One region of the Proteiniclasticum sp. C24MP genome, then DNA from elsewhere that is predicted to be linked to it. Evidence: predicted binding sites of a transcription regulator. Region 1 holds the regulator's gene; each other region holds the start of a gene.

The links. Region 1 encodes NrdR, which represses ribonucleotide reductase genes. Its sites were predicted from a motif close to CACNANATNTNGTG; they were not measured.
Region 2: ACHAL6_RS05085 (ATP cone domain-containing protein) is a predicted target of NrdR. The motif match lies at 2,023-2,036, and genes of this name have one in related genera.
Region 3: ACHAL6_RS07855 (vitamin B12-dependent ribonucleotide reductase) is a predicted target of NrdR. The motif match lies at 969-982, and genes of this name have one in related genera.

What each region holds. Positions count from the first base shown of each region.
Region 1 covers NZ_JBINJW010000006.1:124,769-131,557, reverse strand. The annotation lists gene pnpS (two-component system histidine kinase PnpS) at 1-92, opposite strand, end outside; gene ACHAL6_RS07025 (response regulator) at 89-790, opposite strand; gene nrdR (transcriptional regulator NrdR) at 993-1,484, opposite strand; gene ftsZ (cell division protein FtsZ) at 1,499-2,596, opposite strand; gene ftsA (cell division protein FtsA) at 2,611-3,915, opposite strand; gene ACHAL6_RS07005 (YitT family protein) at 4,046-4,915, opposite strand; gene ACHAL6_RS07000 (ABC-F family ATP-binding cassette domain-containing protein) at 5,084-6,682, opposite strand.
Region 2 covers NZ_JBINJW010000004.1:32,174-38,962, forward strand. The annotation lists gene ACHAL6_RS05080 (VIT and VWA domain-containing protein) at 1-1,864, shown strand, start outside; gene ACHAL6_RS05085 (ATP cone domain-containing protein) at 2,048-2,356, shown strand; gene ACHAL6_RS05090 (biotin transporter BioY) at 2,593-3,162, opposite strand; gene ACHAL6_RS05095 (biotin--[acetyl-CoA-carboxylase] ligase) at 3,155-4,135, opposite strand; gene ACHAL6_RS05100 (glutaredoxin domain-containing protein) at 4,363-4,596, shown strand; gene ACHAL6_RS05105 (ABC transporter substrate-binding protein) at 5,303-6,121, shown strand; gene ACHAL6_RS05110 (amino acid ABC transporter permease) at 6,147-6,789, shown strand, end outside.
Region 3 covers NZ_JBINJW010000008.1:60,032-66,820, forward strand. The annotation lists gene ACHAL6_RS07845 (S1 RNA-binding domain-containing protein) at 1-291, opposite strand, end outside; gene ACHAL6_RS07850 (gamma carbonic anhydrase family protein) at 284-799, opposite strand; gene ACHAL6_RS07855 (vitamin B12-dependent ribonucleotide reductase) at 1,022-4,057, shown strand; gene ACHAL6_RS07860 (hypothetical protein) at 4,177-4,584, opposite strand; gene ACHAL6_RS07865 (Lrp/AsnC ligand binding domain-containing protein) at 4,796-5,263, shown strand; gene ACHAL6_RS07870 (lysophospholipid acyltransferase family protein) at 5,324-6,052, opposite strand; gene ACHAL6_RS07875 (ComEC/Rec2 family competence protein) at 6,275-6,789, shown strand, end outside.

The sequences.
Region 1 (6,789 bases):
TGCAGGTTGGAAATGATGAGAAAGGCGGAGGTCAGAAAGAACATCGCCACTATAATACTCGCCAGAAAAGTCGTTATGATCCTTCTGCTCATAATTCCAGATCATTGAACCGGTAACCGATTCCCCTCACGGTTTCAATGTACACAGGGTTTTTATCATCATCTTCCAGTTTCTGCCTCAAGTGCCTTATGTGGACATCCACCGTTCTTGTCTCACCGACATATTCGTAGCCCCAGATTTTATCTAATAGAAGGTCTCTCTTCAGAACCTTTCCTCTGTTTTTGATCAGTATATCAAGGAGTTCATACTCCTTTAAAGTCAGATCGACCTTCACATTGCTTTTTGTGACCAGATGCTTGTCGTAATCGATTGTGACATCAGAAAATGTGAATATCGAAGATTCTTCCAGTTCTGTGCCTGTTCTTCTGAGAACGGCTTTAATACGAGCAAGAAGTTCTCTCACAGAGAACGGCTTAGTGATATAATCATCTGCACCCAGCTCCAGACCCAGAATTTTATCAATCTCCTCTGATTTTGCTGTGAGCATGATAATGGGAATATGCTTCGTCGCATCATCTTTTCTCAGTTTTCTGCATACTTCCAGACCATCCATCATCGGAAGCATCACATCAAGTAAAATCAGTGTGGGTTTTTCTGTTTTTGCGGATTTTATTCCATCTGTTCCATTATATGCTTCTATCGCATCATATCCTGCACTTTCCAGGTTATAGCGAATGAGTTCAACAATATGTTCTTCGTCATCAATAATCAGCACTTTATCTTTAGCCATAAAGCCATTCACTCCCTTTCTATTCTCTTTAATTTAACCATAAAGACAAATTCATTACAATTGAATAACACCCAATTTACCTAGAATTAACGCGAATCGCGATTTCTCTCGCTGTAAGCTGTTTCCCATAAATTACCGCATACAACAAAAAGTGCCACATATCATCATTTCTGATTCTATATCGCACATCAATGTTATTGTATTATAGTTTATTGTTTTTCTTTTTCGACTCGTTCACTTTTTCATTTCCCATCAGATTCTTGATTTCAGTCAGGAACGTATTGATGTCTTTGAACTGTCTGTACACTGAAGCAAATCTGACATAAGCTACCTCGTCCACTTCCTTCAAACGGTCCATAACCATTTCTCCAATTTCTTCGGAGGATATTTCCGAGATCATGCTATTGGAGATGGTTCTTTCGATGTCTGAAGCGATTTCTTCAATCTGAAATCTTGAAACCGGACGTTTCTGGCATGCTCTAATAAGCCCTACGATAATTTTATTCTTATCGAAGTTCTCTCTGCTGTCATCTTTCTTCACAACCAAAATCGGGATATCTTCCACTTTCTCAAATGTTGTATATCTCTTACCACAGGAGAGACATTCTCGCCTTCTCCTTATTGCAGAATTATCTTCAATTGCCCTTGAATCGATGACCTTACTCTCAGGAAAAGTGCAAAACGGGCATTTCATGGGCTACACCTCAATTACTTATTGTATCTGTTTCTCAGGAAAGCTGGAATCTCCAGCTGATCTTCAGCAGTCTCCAGATCCTTGCTCTCGCCTTCTGCTTCCAGTTTAACTTCTTCTTTCACTTCAGGCTTCTTCTCTTCTTCTCTGGTGTATACTTTAACCTCATCAAAGCCTGTGGCGATAACAGTAATCTTGATCTCATCTTTCAGCTTAGGATCAATGACAGCACCGAAGATGATGTTCGCATCCTGGTCAGCTGCATCTTTTACAACTTCTGCCGCTTCATTGATTTCAAGAAGAGACAGGTCATCTCCACCCGTTACATTCAGGAGAATGCCAGTGGCTCCGTCAATCTTAGTTTCAAGCAGTGGTGAAGAAATCGCCTGTTTGACCGCATCAACCGCTTTATTCTCACCTTTACCATAACCAACACCCATATGTGCCAGTCCTTTATTCAGCATAATTGTTCTGACATCATTAAAGTCAAGATTAACAAGACCGTTTTCTGTAATCAGGTCCGTAATCCCCTGGACACCTTGTCTTAAAACATCATCCGCTTTGTTGAAAGCTTCTTTGAATGTTGTTCTCTTGTCCACGATCATAAGCAGTCTTTCATTTGGAATCGTAACCAATGAGTCCACTTTTTCCTTGAGCTTCTGAATACCTACATCAGCATTCTTCATTCTGGTCTTACCTTCGAAGTTAAACGGCTTTGTAACCACTCCAACAGTGAGAATCCCCATGGATCTGGCGATATCAGCAACTACCGGTGTAGCACCTGTCCCTGTTCCACCACCCATTCCAGCAGTAATAAAGACCATATCAGCACCCTTCAGCGCTGCCATGATTTCTTCTTTTGACTCTTCCGCCGCTTTCTCTCCGATTTCCGGATTCGCACCTGCTCCTAGTCCTTTAGTGAGTTTTTCTCCGATCTGAATCTTATGCGTAGCATTGGACTGTAGAAGTGCCTGTTTATCTGTATTGATCGAGATAAAGTCTACATCCCCTAACCCTTCTGTTATCATTCTATTGACAGCGTTGTTTCCTCCGCCGCCGCAACCTACTACCTTTATTTCTGCTGGGCCCTGAATCTGAAAATCAAAATCTAACACGATTTAATTCCCCCTTATTTATTAATAATCTTATTTTTAAAATTTATGAACCATTCACGGATTTTATCGAAAAAGTTCTCTTCTTCCAGATAATCGTCATCTGAATCATATCCGCCCTCAGTATCCGTTTCCTTCTGTGTCTTGAACTGATTCTGATATTTCCTGAAAAAATCTTCGTCGCTCATGGCTTCCTTACTTCTCTCATCAACACTTTCATTATCCGACCTGACCATTTCATCTATGGCCCCTTTGCAATGAATCGCAGTCAACAAATGATAGGCTAATCCACCAGATTGGATGTTAAACACACTATCATCCCTTATTATATCAGATGTAACAAAATTTGTGGACTTATTCATCGTAGATTTATATAATTTATTGATATTGGTGAATCCGCATAAACCACCACCATAAATCACGACTTTTTTTATCCCTTCGTCCGCCGCATATTTTTCACAGAAACGCTCAACGAATGACATAATTTCCTCAACTCTGGCTTTGATGATTTCTTCAATGAGATTGTATTTTTCATCATCTAACGTCAGCTGATCTTTCGCATATCCTTTTTTCACTTCTTCCGCTTCAAGAAGTGATGTCTTCATGACTATGGCGATATCTCTGGTTATGCTCTTTCCACCCAGATTAATCACATCAGAGTCCACCAGTCGATTGTCCTTGAAAAGAGTGGCTCTGGTCATGTTCGCACCGGTATCAACTAATATGGCGCCATTCTGAAGATCTCTTCTGGAAAGAAGCAGGCTTGATGCCGCAACGCTTCCAAGTCCAGTTCCTGCCACTTTCAGCTTGGCATTGGCCATGGCATCATAAATGGATTCAACATATTCCTTTTTCGCAGTGACCAGCTGCGCTCTTATATCCAGATGTCTTCCTTTTACTCCTAATGGATCCTTATATGCTGTGTCATCCACATAGTATTTATTTACAATAACATCCACAATCTCTTCATCCGGTTCCAGCGAAATGAGCTGAGCCCCATCAAGAGCCTTATCTATCTCATACTGGGTAACCTCATCGCTTATAACCGATGCGTGACCTTGTGTGTCTATCAGTTTGACATATTCCGGCTGAATGCATACAAATGCGGTAGAAATATTTCTTGAAATTTTGACTTCAAGTTTATTTATCACTTTTTTGATTGCGCTGCTCAAAGCTTTGATATCTGTAATGCCGTTCTTATCCGTTCCCTGTGATTCAACAACGGATCCATACATAAGGGTATTATCCTGCAACGAAGATGCAGATGCTTTTATATACTGAGTACCGATATCAAGCCCTATTATAAAGTTGTCCGTTTGCACTGTAGCATACCTCCCTAAAAAATATATAATTCAATTATACATTCTATTCTTCAATAATTAAAACAAAATTCAATAATTAATAATTTATTTCACATAATTCATTCAATTCTGTAACTTTTGCGCGATTTCTTCAAGCCAGAGGACTTTCAGTGGATGCGCTTGATACTTCAGCCACAATGTTCACAGATATGAAAGCCTGAGGATCCACTTTACGAATGTAGAGCTTCAGCTTGATGAAGTCTCTTCTGGTCAGTATGGTCAGAATAATTTCTGTATCCTTTCCCGTAAAGCCACCTCTTCCATTCAGAAGTGTAGCCCCTCTTTTCATGTCGTTGATCAGATACTTCATGATGAGGTTTCTTTTCTCACTTATGATCATGACTTCTCTGCGGTAGGTGATTCCATCAATGACTTTATTGATGATCTCACCGGTGAGATATACGGAAAGAAGCTGGTACAGACCAATTTCAATTCCGAATACGACCATGGAAAAGAGAGTCACCAGAATATCGGTGGCTACAATACAATTCACCTGATCCAGATACGTGAACTTAGATATGATTTTCCCAATGAGACTGGTACCACCAATGGATGCATTTCTGTTGAGAATGATTCCTACGCCCATTCCCATAAGAGCACTTCCGAAAATTGTGGCAAGCATCAGATTGTCAGTAAGTGGTCCGAAATAAAGATATCTTTCCATTATGAATACCACAAAAGAAAGGCCTAGAGAGGAGAACAGTGTTTTTGCTCCAAAACTTGTGCCTATGAGCATGAATGCAGTTATGAAAAGCATCCCGTTAATAAGAATCATGAGAAGTCCGCTGTTTATACCTGTTAGATGATTGATCACAAGAGCTATGCCTTGTGCCCCTCCCGCAGCAAGCCTGTTGGGAGTGAAAATATAAACGATGGAAGCTGCTGTAAGAATGATTCCAAAGAAAATCAGAGTATAATCCTTCAGTTGCGTCTTTTTCAGTGATTGTGTTTCATTTTTCAAATCTAACCCCATTCTAGAGACATTATCATCTCAACTATACCTATTCTTTTTCTAATATAACGCTTTTCTGTAAACATTTCCATAGGTACCGTGATTATATTTCTTTCATTATAAATAATATGCTGCCTGGCAAAAACCCCGAATGCATATGCATTCGGGGTTACCTCTTTATGAAACTTTTCTTTCTTCCCTGTTTTCGATATATTCATCGAAACTGCAGAGTTTATCAAAGAAGCTCTCTGGAGTGACTTCAATGACACGGTTGGCTACTGTCTGGCTGAACTGATGGTCATGACTTGAAAAGAGCAGCACTCCTTTGAAATCGATGAGCCCGTTATTGACAGCAGTAATGGACTCCAGGTCCAGATGATTCGTTGGCTGATCGACAATCAGAAGATTTGCTGTTGAAAGCATCAGCTTTGAAAGCATACATCTCACTCTTTCTCCACCAGAAAGCACATTGGCTTCTTTCAGAGCCTCTTCTCCTGAAAACAGCATTCTGCCCAGGAATCCTCGCAAATAACTTTCGCTTTTCTCTTCAGAGTACTGTCTCATCCAGTCCACAAGGTTGAGACTGATATCGTTGAAGTACTTACCATTGTCCCTAGGAAAATATCCTTTGGTGATGGTCACTCCATATCTGTAGGAACCGCTGTCTGGTTCCATTTCCCCTGCCAGGATCTTGAAGAGTGTACTTACTGAAATATCATTTCCAGCAAATGCGATTTTATCTTCTCTGCCGACAATGAAAGATACATTGTCCAGCACTTTTACTCCATCTATGGATTTTGTAAGGTTTTCCACGATGAGGATATCATTCCCTGGTTCTCTTTCAGGTTTGAATCCTACGAAGGGATATCTTCTGTTTGATACTGCTATATCATCCAAAGTAATCTTATCCAGCAGCTTCTTCCTTGAAGTAGCCTGCTTCGATTTTGACGCATTTGCGGAGAATCTGGTGATGAAGCTCTGAAGATCTCTGATCTTCTCTTCCTTCTTCTTGTTTGAATCCTTCATGAGCTGAGCCATAAGCTGACTTGACTCATACCAGAAATCGTAATTCCCCATGTAGATCTTGATCTTGCCGTAATCCACATCACAGATATGTGTACAGATCATATTAAGAAAATGTCTGTCATGAGATACTACAATGACAGTGCCTTCAAAATCCGCAAGATAGTTTTCAAGCCATGTGATGGATGGCAGATCCAGATCATTTGTAGGCTCATCCAGAATCAGTACGTCGGGCTTGCCAAACAATGCCTGAGCAAGCAGCACCTTGATTTTCTCAGCACTTTCCAGTTCGCTCAGAATTCTGTCGTGCTTGTCGGTATCCACACCAAGGCCTAATAGAAGAGATGCCGCTTCGGCTTCCGCTTCCCACCCGTTCAGCTCAGCAAACTCGCCTTCCAGTATAGATGCTCTTATTCCATCTTCATCGGAAAAATCCTCTTTGCTGTATATTTCATCTTTTTCCTTCATAATCTGGTACAACCTGTCATTACCCTTGATGACTGTATCTATGACCTTCTCCTGGTCAAACTGGAAATGGTCCTGCTTCAGCACAGACATTCTCATGTCTTTACCTAATGACACATCTCCTGTGTTCGGTTCAATTTCACCGGACAGTATTTTCAGAAAGGTTGATTTACCAGCACCGTTGGCGCCAATTACACCATAGCAGTTGCCTGATGTGAATTTGATATTCACATCGTCGAACAGTTTTCTTCCACCATATCTCAGACTTACATTGTTTACATTTAGCATTGAATTTATTCACTCCATATTACTTTATTTTCATCATTGCATTCATCCATGAATTTTCTTTCACACAAATTATGATTATACCATGAAACTCAGCATAAATACATCTT
Region 2 (6,789 bases), on a different contig from region 1:
GGAAATGGAATTCAAATCGCCAAGTCACAAGATCAAGGTGGAAAGAGAAGATGACACCTTATCCAAGATCACGGTGACAAAAGCCCAGACACTGGACCATGACTTCATTCTGACCATGAAGGAAGTGCATCCTCAGATTGCTGCAGGCATGGGCTACAGCTATTATGAAGATGAGATGGAGAAGTCCATTCTCATGCTGAAACTGGCGCCTGTTCTTCCAGACATTCCTGTGGAATATACCACCAACTATTCCTTCATTCTGGATACTTCCGTATCCATGGAGGGGTTCAAGCTGGAAGAGGCGAAAAATGCCGTGCTCATCGCGCTGAGAAGCCTGGATGAGGGCGATACGTTTAATCTCATCGCCTACAACGAGGAAGTGTACAAGTTCTCCAGCGGCGGCAAAGTGAAGTTCACCAAGGAAAACCTGGCTGCAGCCACAGAGTGGATCGAAGGACTCACCACAAGAGAAGGGGACTGCACCTTCGAAGCGGTGAAGGATGCCATAAGAGAAGCAGATGAAGAAGATGCAGAGTGCACCATTTTCCTCTTCACAGATGACAATGTCGTGGATGAGGATGAAGTGCTGGAATATGTGCGGACCAACATCGAAAACAACAGAATCTTCCCCATCGGCATGGATACGGAAGTGAACAGCTTCTTCATCAACAAGCTTGCTGAAGTGGGCAACGGAAGACCTGAATTCATCGATGAAGGGGAAAGAATCGATGACATCATACTGAGACAGTTCAACAGAATTCATAATCCGCAGCTGGATGTGACGGAGATCGATTTCGGAGACATGATCATTGAAAAGACCTATCCGGGAACCATCACCTACCTCTATGACAGAGAACCGTTCACCATCTTCGCCCTGGTGGATGGAAGCATCAGCGGCAGCATCGATATCAAGGGTGTGGTGGATGATGTGGACTATACCATGCACATCGACCTGGATAAGCTTGAAATCGAAGAGAACTCCAAGCTGATTCAGAAGGTGTGGGCAAGAAAGAGAATTGAGTCTCTGGTGGAGAAGGAAAGATTCGCACGCGGCGTGGAACAGGAACAGATCAAGGAGGAGATTCTTGAACTGTCCAAGGAAAATTCCATCATCTCGTCCGAAACCAGCTTCATGATGCTGGAGACCATGGAAGACCCTGTCATGGGTATCGGTCTCAACAGGATTGTGCCTATGGATATGACGGAATCCACCATGAAGAATCTGGCCAGAGGATACTTCCTTGATGAAGCGGCCTACAGCTTTGATGTGAACATCAGAGAGAAGATGGCAACATCGGGAATGACCCATAAAGAAGCGAAAATGGCCATCAAGTATGATCGTGACAATCTCCTGAGAGTACTGGCGAAGAACCAGCAGGCGGACGGATCCTTCCTGGATCTGGGTGAAGAGACGGAGGAGGAGATCCTGGAGACGACGTTAAGAAGTCTTCTGGCATTCCTGGTGGGTACGGAAACCACAGCCATCTATCTGAACAATGTATCAAAAGCGCTGAGATATGTCATGAACACACTGAAAGAGGATGAGAAGCTCATCACAGAAAGAAACTACATGCTCCTGCGCGTCGCTTATGACCTGGCGGAGAAGAAAAATCTCATCAAGGGCAAGACAAGAGACATCAAGGTGGATCTTGTGAGCAAGATTTCCGATCTGAAATACAAGGAATCCCTTGAAGAAGTAGGCGATCTTGTGACCAAGGCATCTCCAGTGCAGAAGAAATTCATCACAGCGGGTACACTGAACATCTCCAAATCCTACGTGGAAAATGCCCATGAGATCTTTGAGATGGACATCCGTTCCAACATCACAACCATCGCCAATATCGCCATAGCAAAAGCCTTATAGAGAGAATATCATGCGGAAACCTGGAACGCTACTGTGTAAGGACGATCCAGGTTTCTTCCCTTTGCACAGGAAATGAGGGTCAGCAGCAATCGCTTCGAAGCGATGAATTCATTTCTCTTTTCCTGCACCACAGGGAGTGATATGTTGTTTACAATTTCACCTATATGTAGTATTATTAGGTGTGTGATAGCACAATATATAGTGGATGGAGATGAGATCGAAATGCAGATGGAGCAGGTAATAGTGATGAAGAAAGACAAGACCATTGAAGCGTTTGATCAGAGAATCCTTGAGGATTCAGTAAAGGAAGTTTTTTCGGCTTCCGGAAAGGAAATATCCGTTTCCCAGATCGAAATGCTGACAGAAGAAGTGATGAAAAAGCTTCAGACCATAGGGAACGAGCTCTATGGAGAAGATATTCATTATGCGGTCATAGACATACTGGAAGAGAACGGCCATGATGAAGAAGCGGTTATCTACAGTGGAAGATAAGAATAGTTGAACTTCATATGCAAAGAAGACAGGGGGAACACTTGAAGCGAGTGTTCTTTTTTTCATGCCTGGAAACTGTGCAGTACTTCTTCGGTTCCATCATAAAGCAGATCCGGTGAGAGAGTCCGCTCTGAAGAAAAACGAGCATGTTGAGAAAGGTCCCTTATGCGGAAGCAGTTCAGCATAAGGGACCTTCTGGTTTTCGTTTTTTTTGGCATCCTCCATGTTTCGCTGTATCAGCGCCTGGAGAAATACGGATGCCTCAGCAGTCTTTCTGATAGCAGTGCGCCGAAGAGACACCACAGGGTATCCATGGGCAGGAAAAGAAGTGCACCATAGCGGATGGCGTCATAAAGAGCCATGGGTGTTCCTGTGAGGATCAGATTCTTCAGGAGATACAGATAGGAGACGCCGAATCCGTAGATCACCACAAGTCCCAGAAGAGCGATGAGGGCCAGTCTGAAGAATCCGATTCTTTCAAGTCTTTCTCTGAGCGCACCCATGATGCTGGCTGCGGCCATGAAGCCCAGGAGATAGCCGAAGGTGGGGGTGAAGATGTATCCGATGCCGCCACCGCCTGTAAAGACCGGTAATCCCATGAGTCCCAGAAGGACGTAGATCAGCTGCGCATAGAATGCCTTTCTGCCTAGAATCAGTGCAGAGATCACCACAAAGACGGTCTGCAGGGAAACAGGGACTACGCCTATGGGGATTCTTATGAATGCCCCTACGGCAGTGAGTACGGAAAAAATCGGAATTATGGCCAGGTCTCTGGTGCTGATTTTTCTCAGCGCTGTTTCATTCATTTCTTATCTCTCTCTTTCTTATGCTGATTTCTCCTGAATTTAAGGTCAGGGTCTTTCCTTCGGATTCGATGATCAGATGTCCTTTACGGCTGAGATCCATAAGTTTTCCGTAGGCGATCTCATTTCCGCGATGGATGGTGATCTCTTCTCCCAGATACAGCATTCTTTTCTTATACTTCCGAAGAAGTTCCTCCGGATTGTCCTTCGTCATGCGCAGATGCTCTTCAAGGCTTCTCAGCAGGTGGCCGATTATTTCGCTGCGTACGGATTTCTTTCCGGTGACCTGATAAAGAGAAGTGGCGATATCCTCCAGTTCTTCGGGAAAGCGCTCTGTATTGACATTGATGCCGATGCCTATGATGAGGCTGCTTAAGGTCCCGGACTCGAATTCGATGGTTCCCTCCGTAAGGATTCCCGATACCTTCAGTCCGTTCAGATACAGATCATTGACCCATTTGATGGCGGTTTCTGTTCCGCAGACCTTGTCCAGTGTTTCCGCGGTGGCTACGGCAGCGGCCAGGGTTGCCAGATCCGTATCATATTTCGTCAGCTCTTTCACCTTCAAAAGGGAGAGATAGATGCCCCCCTGGTCCTGGGAATGGAATGTTTTACCCAAACGTCCTCGCCCGCTGGTCTGAGTATTTGAGAGGACCACGGTATTGTCCGGAAGATCCTTGTGTTCTTTGATATAGGTATTGGTGGAAGGGGTCTCAGTAAGGATCAGTATATTGTGTGTGGAAGAGGATTCTCCCAGATGCATTCTGATTTCGCTTTCTGAAAGATGATCGCTTCCGAGCTCCAGAACATACCCTCTGTTTCGGATGGAAGTGATTTGGTGGCCCTCTTTTCGCAGGGCGTTGACGGATTTCCATATGGCGTTTCGCGATATGCCAAGCTTCGAGGACAGATCATTCCCTGAGAGAATCTTTCCCTTATGTTCTTCCAGCAGAGTCAGTATTTTATCTTTGCTCAAATTTCGATCACTCCTGTCGGTTTCCTATGGCTTCTTATACAGTCTTATTCCTGCATTGAGGAAAAGTTTTCACTTTCTTCAGTATAAGGATTTTGACATCCTGAGTCAACCTGATATGAAAACAAGGTTGACTCAAGGGATGTTGGCAGAGCACGCTGAATCTGATAATATACCCCTATAGGGTATAACTCTATATTCAATTTATAATCTGGAAAGTGAATAGAAGAATGAATCAGGTAACAATCTATACTACACCCACTTGCGTATGGTGCAATCGTGCAAAGTCCTATCTGAGAGAAAACAACATTTCCTTTGTGGAAAAGGATGTTTCAAGAGACCGTGCGGCTGCTACGGAAATGATCAATAAGACCAATCAGATGGGTGTACCGGTGCTGGACATCAACGGAAGCGTCATCATCGGCTTTGATCAGTATGGAATAAACAGACTGCTTGGTCTGTAAAGAGAACAGCTGAAGGATATTCGGAAAAACCGGATGTCCTTTTTTCTTTTTAAGAAAGCTGAAAGGAATCATTAAAAAATGTTAAAAAAATGGCAAGACAACTTGACTTCAGGTGGGACCTCGTGTAATATCGGTTATGGATAAAAAATTAACAATGTATGGTGTGAACCCTATGGTCCTGCATCTGACTGGAGTATCTTTACTGGAAGAGACCTGTTTCAAGGTCCATACGGACAGTTACTATTTCGCACGTCCTTGAGTCAGTAGCACCAGCTTTGTTAAGATTTTCAACGGTGAAGCATATGCTTCAGAATCTATCTTCCTCATTCAAATAAAGTCTCAAAACAATCTAGTGTCAGATTGTTCTGAGGCTTTATTTTTTTAGGATTCTGCCAGATTCTGCAGGGCTGCCTCGGCGTATCAGTGCATGAAAGCTGCATAAAGTGATGTATATTCATTTATAGAATGAAGGAAATCAGAAAATAAAACTGTCTTGTTCATAAAAACTGCAGGATTGTTGCTAATATATTAAGTGTAAACGCTTCAAAAACAGGAAATGTGAAGCGAATAGTGTAAATTGTTCGAAATGAATTAAAATTCATGAGAATGTATATTTATTTAAAACTTCATGCTATAATCAAACATGTTCAAAAAATCAGATGTATGGAAAACGAAGTGAAACCAAAGATGAAAGGAAGTAATGTAAATGAAGAAAATGAAATTCACCGCCCTGATCCTGTCCCTGGTTCTGGTCATGGGTGTTTTAGCCGGATGTGCAGATGGAGGAGAAGAAGTCTCCGAATCAGGAAAGGTCATTCTTAAAGTAGGAACAGAGCCCACTTATCCGCCTTTCGAATTCACCAATGATGCCAATGAAATCATAGGATTCGATATTGACCTGGCCAATGCGCTGGCGGAAAAGATGGACATGGAAGTGGAGATCGTCACCACATCCTTTGATGGAATCTTTACCGGACTCAATGCCGGAAACTACGATGTGATCATCGCAGCCATCAGCATGACACCGAAGAGACTGGAAACCATGCTGTTCAGTGAGCCATACCTATCCAATGGACAGGTCATCGTGACAAACAGTGGAGATGCAAACATCACTTCACAGGAAGAGCTTACCGGAATGAAGGTCGGCGTTCAGCTGGGCACCACAGCGGATACTGCAGCTGAGAAGTATGCGGATGAATACGGATTTGAAGTGAGCAAGTATGATGAGATTCTTCAGACCTTCTCCGCCATGAAGGCAGGACATGTGGACGCCATTGCGGTGGACTATGCCGTGGCCATCGAATATGTGCAGCTGGACCCTGAAAGCTACCAGATTTCTGATGTGATGCTCACCAACGAACCCATCGCCATCGCCATCAAGCAAGACAATGTGGATCTTCAGGAGAAGATCAATAATGCAATGGAAGAAATCAGAGCGGATGGTACCCTGAAGAGCATTTCAGAAGAATGGCTTGGAGGAGACTATACATCCGACATCGATACAGAACTGAATGTAGTGGAATAAAAAGCAGCAGGAAGGAGTTAGCTCAGTGATCACACAAGAACAATTATTCGCAATTCTGGAGGGAACCCAGAGGACGCTTCTCATTGCAGGAGTTTCCATCGTTTTCGGCATCATGCTTGGCGTCATCATAGCCCTTATGAAGATTTCAAGAAGCAAGTTGCTCAATGGTCTGGCCTGGTTCTATGTCTGGGTGTTCAGAGGGACTCCGATGCTGATGCAGCTGTTTGTGTTCTATTATGCAATGCCGCTCTTCACAGCAGATGTTCTGGGGGTCACCCTTAGAATTCCGGCCCTGACTGCGGCGTTCATCGCCTTTTCCTTGAACTCTGCGGCTTATCTCTCTGAAATCTTCAGAGGAGCCATCCAGAGTATCGACAAGGGACAGATGGAAGCGGCCAAGGCCCTTGGCATGAGCTATTATCAGGCCATGTTCAAGATCATCATCCCCCAGAGCTACAGAAGACTGATTCCGCCCCTGGGTAATGAACTGATCACGCTGGTGAAGGATACCTCTCTTGTGGCATCCATCTCCCTGTTTGATCTTTTAAGGACCGTACAGGTCATGAACAACTCTTCAGGAGAATGGATCTATTTCCTCTATGCCGGCGCTCTTTACCTTCTGTTTACTTCCATCATCCAGATTGCCTTTGACAAGCTGGAGAAGAAGT
Region 3 (6,789 bases), on a different contig from region 1:
TTCCAGTCCGAAATCCATGAACGCACCGAACTCGGTTACGGAAGTTACTTTAAGCACTGCAAAATTATCTACAGTAACCTTAGGCTTTTTCATGGTTGCAATGAGTCTGTCCTTGGAATCCCTGTAAATGAACACCTGGACTTCGTCCCCTATTTTCGGGGTGTCCCCGACGATGTTCCCATTGGGAAGTAGAATATCATCTGAAGTGTTCCCTGTCTCCTTGTCCAGATAAAGTCCGAAGGAAGCTTCTCGCTTCACCTTCAACATATTGTAATCGCCAAACTTAATCATTTCTGTCTCCTTTATGCTCCATCGCATAGTCAAAATAGTGCTTTGCCGAGTTTTCTAATTTCACGATTTCTTCAATCGTCAATTTTCTTACGAATTTTGCAGGTCTTCCCATCCACAGTTCTCCCTCAGGAATCTTTTTTCCTTCCGTAACAAGGCTCCCTGCCCCGATCATGGTGTTTTTACCGATTTCAGAACCGTTCAGAAGGATACTGCCCATACCGATGATGGAATTTCCCAAGATGGATGCGCCATGTATGATACATCCATGCCCAATAGTCACATGATCTCCGATGGTCAGCGTCAGTCCCTTGTCTGTGTGGAGGATGGAATTGTCCTGTATATTGGTTTGTCTGCCAATGCGTATGGGCGCTACATCCCCGCGGATCACCGTACCATACCAGACGGAAGATTGTTCGCCTATTCTGATATCTCCTATGAGTGTCGCATTTTCCGCAATAAAACAATTTTCCTGTATTTCGGGTCTGACCCCTTTAAATTCTTTAATCATCATACCTCATTTTCCTCAAATTTTGTAAGTTCAGTGCAAATTTATCCGATGAAACACGCTTTCCCTTGGTCTTTTTGAGTTCTTTTAAATCCTGTAATTTCTTTTCCCCTTTTTTTCGCGTTGTCAAGTTGTTAAATATCTACATATTGTGTTTTTGAGTATTGCTTTGCACAACATATAGTATTATACTTAATTCATCGTCAATTATTTGGGAGGTTAGCAATGAAGGATATTAAAGACTTGTTCAAACGTTATTATACTAAAGAGCTGGATAATAATAAAGACAAAACTGTTTATGACTTATTTGACTGGAGCAAGAGAGATGTTCTCTTGAAAAACCATAAGACCGGCAAAGTCATTGTGGAAATGAAAGGACTGGAATTTCCTGCTCATTATTCGCAGAATGCCGTGGACATCATCGCTTCGAAGTATTTCAGAAGAGCTGGTGTAAACAATGAATCCGGTTATGAGGATTCCATGAAGATGGTCGCGCATAGAATGGTTTCTTTCTGGATGGAATCTCTGGCAGATGAAGGCATCATCAAGACACAGGATGAAAAGGACATATTCTATGATGAAATGGTATACGGTCTTCTGAATCAGATGTACGCCCCGAACTCTCCTCAGTGGTTCAACACAGGACTGAAGCAGAGCTACGGCATCACAGGTGGTCAGAATGACCTGTACTACTATGATCCGAAGCAGAAGAAAGTCGTGAAATCACAGGACACCTATACAAGAACACAGGCATCTGCCTGTTTCATCCTATCCATTGAAGACAAGCTTCTGGGAGAACATTCCATTTCTGAACAGTATGTTGCAGAAACAAAGCTTTTCAAAGGCGGATCCGGTACTGGAACAAACTTCTCCAATATCAGAGCCGTTGGTGAGAAACTCACAGGCGGAGGCGTTTCATCAGGACTTATGAGCTTCCTGAAAGGCCTTGACAGAAATGCCGGAGCAATCAAGTCAGGCGGAACCACAAGAAGAGCAGCCAAGATGGTCTGTCTTGATGTGGACCACCCTGAAATCGAACAGTTCATCCTCTGGAAAGCGAAGGAAGAAGATAAGGTCCGCGCTCTGGCGAAGATGGGATATGATGCTGACATAGACGGAGAAGCATACGAAACCGTATCCGGTCAGAATTCAAACAACTCTTTACGTATCTCTGATGAATTCATGAGAAAAGTGAAGAATCTGGAGAATGATCCTGATGCAACAATCACCCTCAGAGGTAGAGTGGATGATTCCGTAAACAGAGAGATCAAAGTCTCCAAGCTATGGGAAGAGTTCAACGATGCCGCCTGCAGATCCGCAGATCCGGCACCTCAGTTCACTGACACATTCAATGCCTGGCATACATGCCCTGCAGGGGAAGATGGTGATCTATGGGCAAAGCACAACAGTCTGAATTCCACAAATCCATGCGGAGAATACGCATTCCTGGATGATACAAGCTGTAACCTTGCCTCACTGAACGTCTACAGATTCTATGATGTGGAGAAGAACCTGCTTGATGTCAAGGGTCTGAAGCATATGATCGGACTGAATCAGCTGCTTCTGGAATCCTCCATCAACTGGGGACAGTTCCCTACTGTGGATATTGCAAGAAAGACCTATATGTTCAGAACAACAGGTCTTGGTATTGCGAACATCGCCTCACTGCTTATGGCTTTAGGCCTTCCTTATGACTCGGATGAAGCAAGAGCGCTGTCAGCGGGTATCATGGGACTGATTACAGGGGAAAGCTACAAGGTTTCCGCTCTGATGGCAAAAGCGGTTGGACCCTTTGAAAAGTATGATCTGAACAGCAAGTACATGAACAGAGTCATCAGAAACCATGCAAGAGTGGCTGGCGCTCTGGATAGTGACCTGGAAGAGCTTCACTATGAGCCCATCAGAATCAACCATGGTCTTCTTATGGAACTCGGCCAGACAGAACTTTCAGATGTTCTGAAAGAGTCCTGGGCGGATGCGGTGAATCACGGTGAACAGTTCGGATACAGAAATGCTCAGGTAAGTGTCATTGCGCCAACAGGTACGATTTCCTTCGCCATGGACTGTGCAGCCACATCCATTGAACCTTTCTTCTCCCACGTAGTCTACAAGAAGCTTGTAGGCGGCGGATTCATGACCATCGCCAACCCTATTGTGGAAGTGGCGCTTAAGAACCTTGGCTACACCAAGGAAGAAATCAAGGACATCATGGCCTACATCGGAAGAGAAGAAGATGGTATGGTTGCTGACGGAAAGATCGAGGGTGCACCTCATCTGAAGGAAGAACATTATCCGATCTTTGATACAGCTAATGTATGCGGAACAGGAAAGAGATTCATCCAGCACTATGGGCATGTGCTCATGGTTGCAGCCTTGACTCCTCTTGTATCAGGTGCAATCTCAAAAACTGTTAACCTGCCAAACAGTGCCACTGTGGAAGATTTCAAGGAAGTCCATATCCGTTCATGGGAAACTGGTGTGAAGGGAATTTCACTCTACAGAGACGGTTCCAAGTTCGCACAACCGCTGAATACCAAGATCGATCATCATGATGAGAATCTGGAACTGGAAAATCTCACTTATGATGCGCTTCTGGAGTACGCCAGAGAAGCGAAGAAAAATCTTCCGAAGCTGAATGCCGGTGGAAACAGAAGAGAGAAGATGAACGGTATTCGTGCCGGACATACCCACCCAGCTCAGATTGATGATGTAAAAGTCTATGTCACAGTCAACAGAAATGCCAGAGGCGAAATTTCTGAAATCTACATGACAACAGACAGAGAAGGAACCCTGATTACAGGACTGCTTAATTCCTTGTCAAAAACTGTTTCAGTTATGCTTCAGTATCATATCCCGCCAAAGGATATTTCCAAAATGCTGAGGGGTCAGAAATACGAGCCGTACGGTTTCGTATCCAAGCATCCTTACATCAAGAACGTCAGCTCCATCTCAGATCTGATTTCCAAGGTCATTGACATCGAACTGGGAGACTACTCCAGAGTTCAGATCAAGCCGGAAGAAAATGATGTGCTGACCAGATCAAGATCCAGATTCGTGAACAACTATTATGAAACTGAGAACATCAAACAATTGTCCATGGTTGTGGATGAGAGTGATGTGAAAGACATCATAAAGGACGCAGAGAAGAACGGCGAGAAGCTCTATGACTCTGTGTGCCCTACCTGTCAGAGTACCAGAATGGTCAAGAATGGAACCTGCAAGGTCTGTCTCGACTGCGGAACAACCACAGGCTGTTCATAAAATAGAATTTCTATAAAAGCAAGTCGCCGCATCTTTCCGATGCGGCGACTTTTTCATATAAAAAAAGCAGACATGTTTCCATATCTGCTCAAAAAATCTCTTGTAGAATTATAAAGAAATTATTTCTGTTTTTTCTTGAAAAGCTTGTTCTTCCCTTTTATTTCTTCCGATTTCACGATGTCTTTTTCATCGACATACTTCAGTTTGTTTGGCTTTGCCTTCGGTCTGATTGTAGTTGTGTTTGTAGCAGCTGTTCTGTTCTTCGGTGCACCGATCTTCGATAGTCCGGACAGATCAGAGTACCATAGGAAAAAGAACACAAAGATCGCAGTCGGAATATAGTGTATGATCAGGTTGTCGGTATATGCCGGAATGATCAGACCTATAAACAGGAACACCAGCGATACTACAAGGACTGTCCATTTGCTTACTTTAAGCTTGCTTAAATAGTTGATGTTCACTATGGAGTAAACAAAGAATATAGCAATAGACATAGCAAAGATGATTAACAGATTCGTCCAATTCAAGTTAAAACCTCCCTCAATTCCTTTTTATTTTATGCCATTCCAGCTTAATAATCAAGACAGTAATATTTGTAACCCGAAAAACACTTCTTTACAAATTGTTAAAAATTGTGTATTATAAATTCCATGGAAAAAGAATATTTTTTTTACGATATTACTATTTTATGTCATTTTATTTGATATAATAAGTTATATCGAATTATGGGGGTGCATTATGACAAGTAATACTGGAATCAATTTGGATGATTTAGATCTTCAGATTTTGGAAATTCTGATCAAGGACGCTAGAACACCATATCTTGAAATTGCAAGAGTGTGTCATGTTTCCGGCGGTACGATTCACGTGAGAATGAAGAAAATGGAAGACCTTGGCATTATCAAGGGAACGAAGATTCTGCTGGATATGCCTAAACTGGGCTATGACGTCTGCTGTTTCGTGGGCATCTACCTGGACAAGAGTTCCTCTTTCCAGGCAGCCATTGACGAACTGGCCAATATCAATGAAATTGTAGAACTGCATTATACAACAGGAGATTATTCTATATTTACGAAACTTGTATGTAAGAATATCGCTCATCTGCAGGATCTGCTGCTCAATAGTATCAATATCATCAGTGGTGTGCAGAGAACAGATACCTTTATCTCCTTATCACAGCCACTGGATAGAAACATCAAATTATAGAAATCTGATGAAGACATAGAAAACAGCTGCAGTGATGCAGCTGTTTTCACGTTTCCCTGATTAAGCGTTGAAAGAGTCCAGTTCCTTCTGAATCATGTCCTTCAGGACCTGATCGATATTCTTCACATCCTCCTCACTGAGCTGATCCATATAGATCGGTGGAAGAAACTTCAGATGGACATCCACACCGGGAGTGACCCTGTAGGTGTCTTCAAATACCTTGTATGCATCGTTGACCACCATGGGCACGATGGGTGCTCTGGATTTCTGTGGAATCTTGAAGCTGCCTTTATGAAACTCCCCCATTTCTCGTGATTTGCTTCTGGTACCTTCAGGATAGATCAGCACATCGAAGCGTTCCTCTTTAATGAGCCTGATGGCCTCCAGAATCGTTTTTAATCCTTCGCGGGGGTTTTCACGATCCAGGAAGAGAACGTTCATCTCACGGCCTAATTTGCCTATTATAGGTATTTTCAGGATTTCCTTCTTCCCTATGAGGATGAGTCTTCTGCTTAAGGTTGTGACAGCCACGTAGATGTCTATATAGGACTGATGGTTTCCCATGAAGACCACAGGTTCATCTGGAATGTTTTCCAGCCCTTCCACAATCAGATTCATCTTCGAAATTCTGACCAGATCCGATGTGTGTACCTTGGCTTTTCTCAGGATTTCCTGATAATAAGTATCCCTGTCCATTTTCTTTTTCATGAATCTGGTTCCCAGCATGCTGAACCAGAGACGAATCAGTGATAATCCAAATCGTATTTTACTTATAATATCAAATAACATAATTCTACTCCTTGCAGTGTGTCGTTCTTCTCTTTCCAGAATGGTTTGTTCCGTATCATATCTTCTATTATAAATCATTATTCATTGTCGGCCTATGTTTTTTCATGAAGTATTTTCATATTGTAGTGGAATATCACTCACTCATGAAATGAGGGAGATCCAATCTGTTTAATTAACTGGAATGATGGTAAAATGAATACAAAGAGAAATTCGGAGGTATCCATGCGAAAAAGAACTTATCTGCCCATGATTCTTTTTGTCATCCTTCTAGCGAGTCTGGTCGGAATCTACTTTATTCTGGACTATGGAATTGTGGGTGTAGAAAAATCCACTGAGGTCTCAAGAATTCAGTCCGTAAATGCACCGGTGAAAGTCCATTATATGGATATTGGTCAGGGAGACTCCATTTTCATGGAGGTCAACGGAAAGAACATTCTCATCGATGCAGGAGAGGAAGAACATGCGGCCACGATCATTGAATACCTCAAAACCTATGATGTGGAGAAGCTGGATCTCGTTTTTCTGACTCACCCTCATGAGGATCATATCGGAGGTATGGGAGATGTGCTCTCCGCCTTTGAAATCGGAGAATTTTATGCTCCGGATAAGGATCTTGTCACCCGATCTTTCATCCGAATGACCAGAGCTCTAGAAGAAAAGAACATTCCGCGAAAAATACTGAAAGGCGGAATGGAGTTTGCATTTGGAGAAAGCGTCACACTGCAGATTTTATCTCC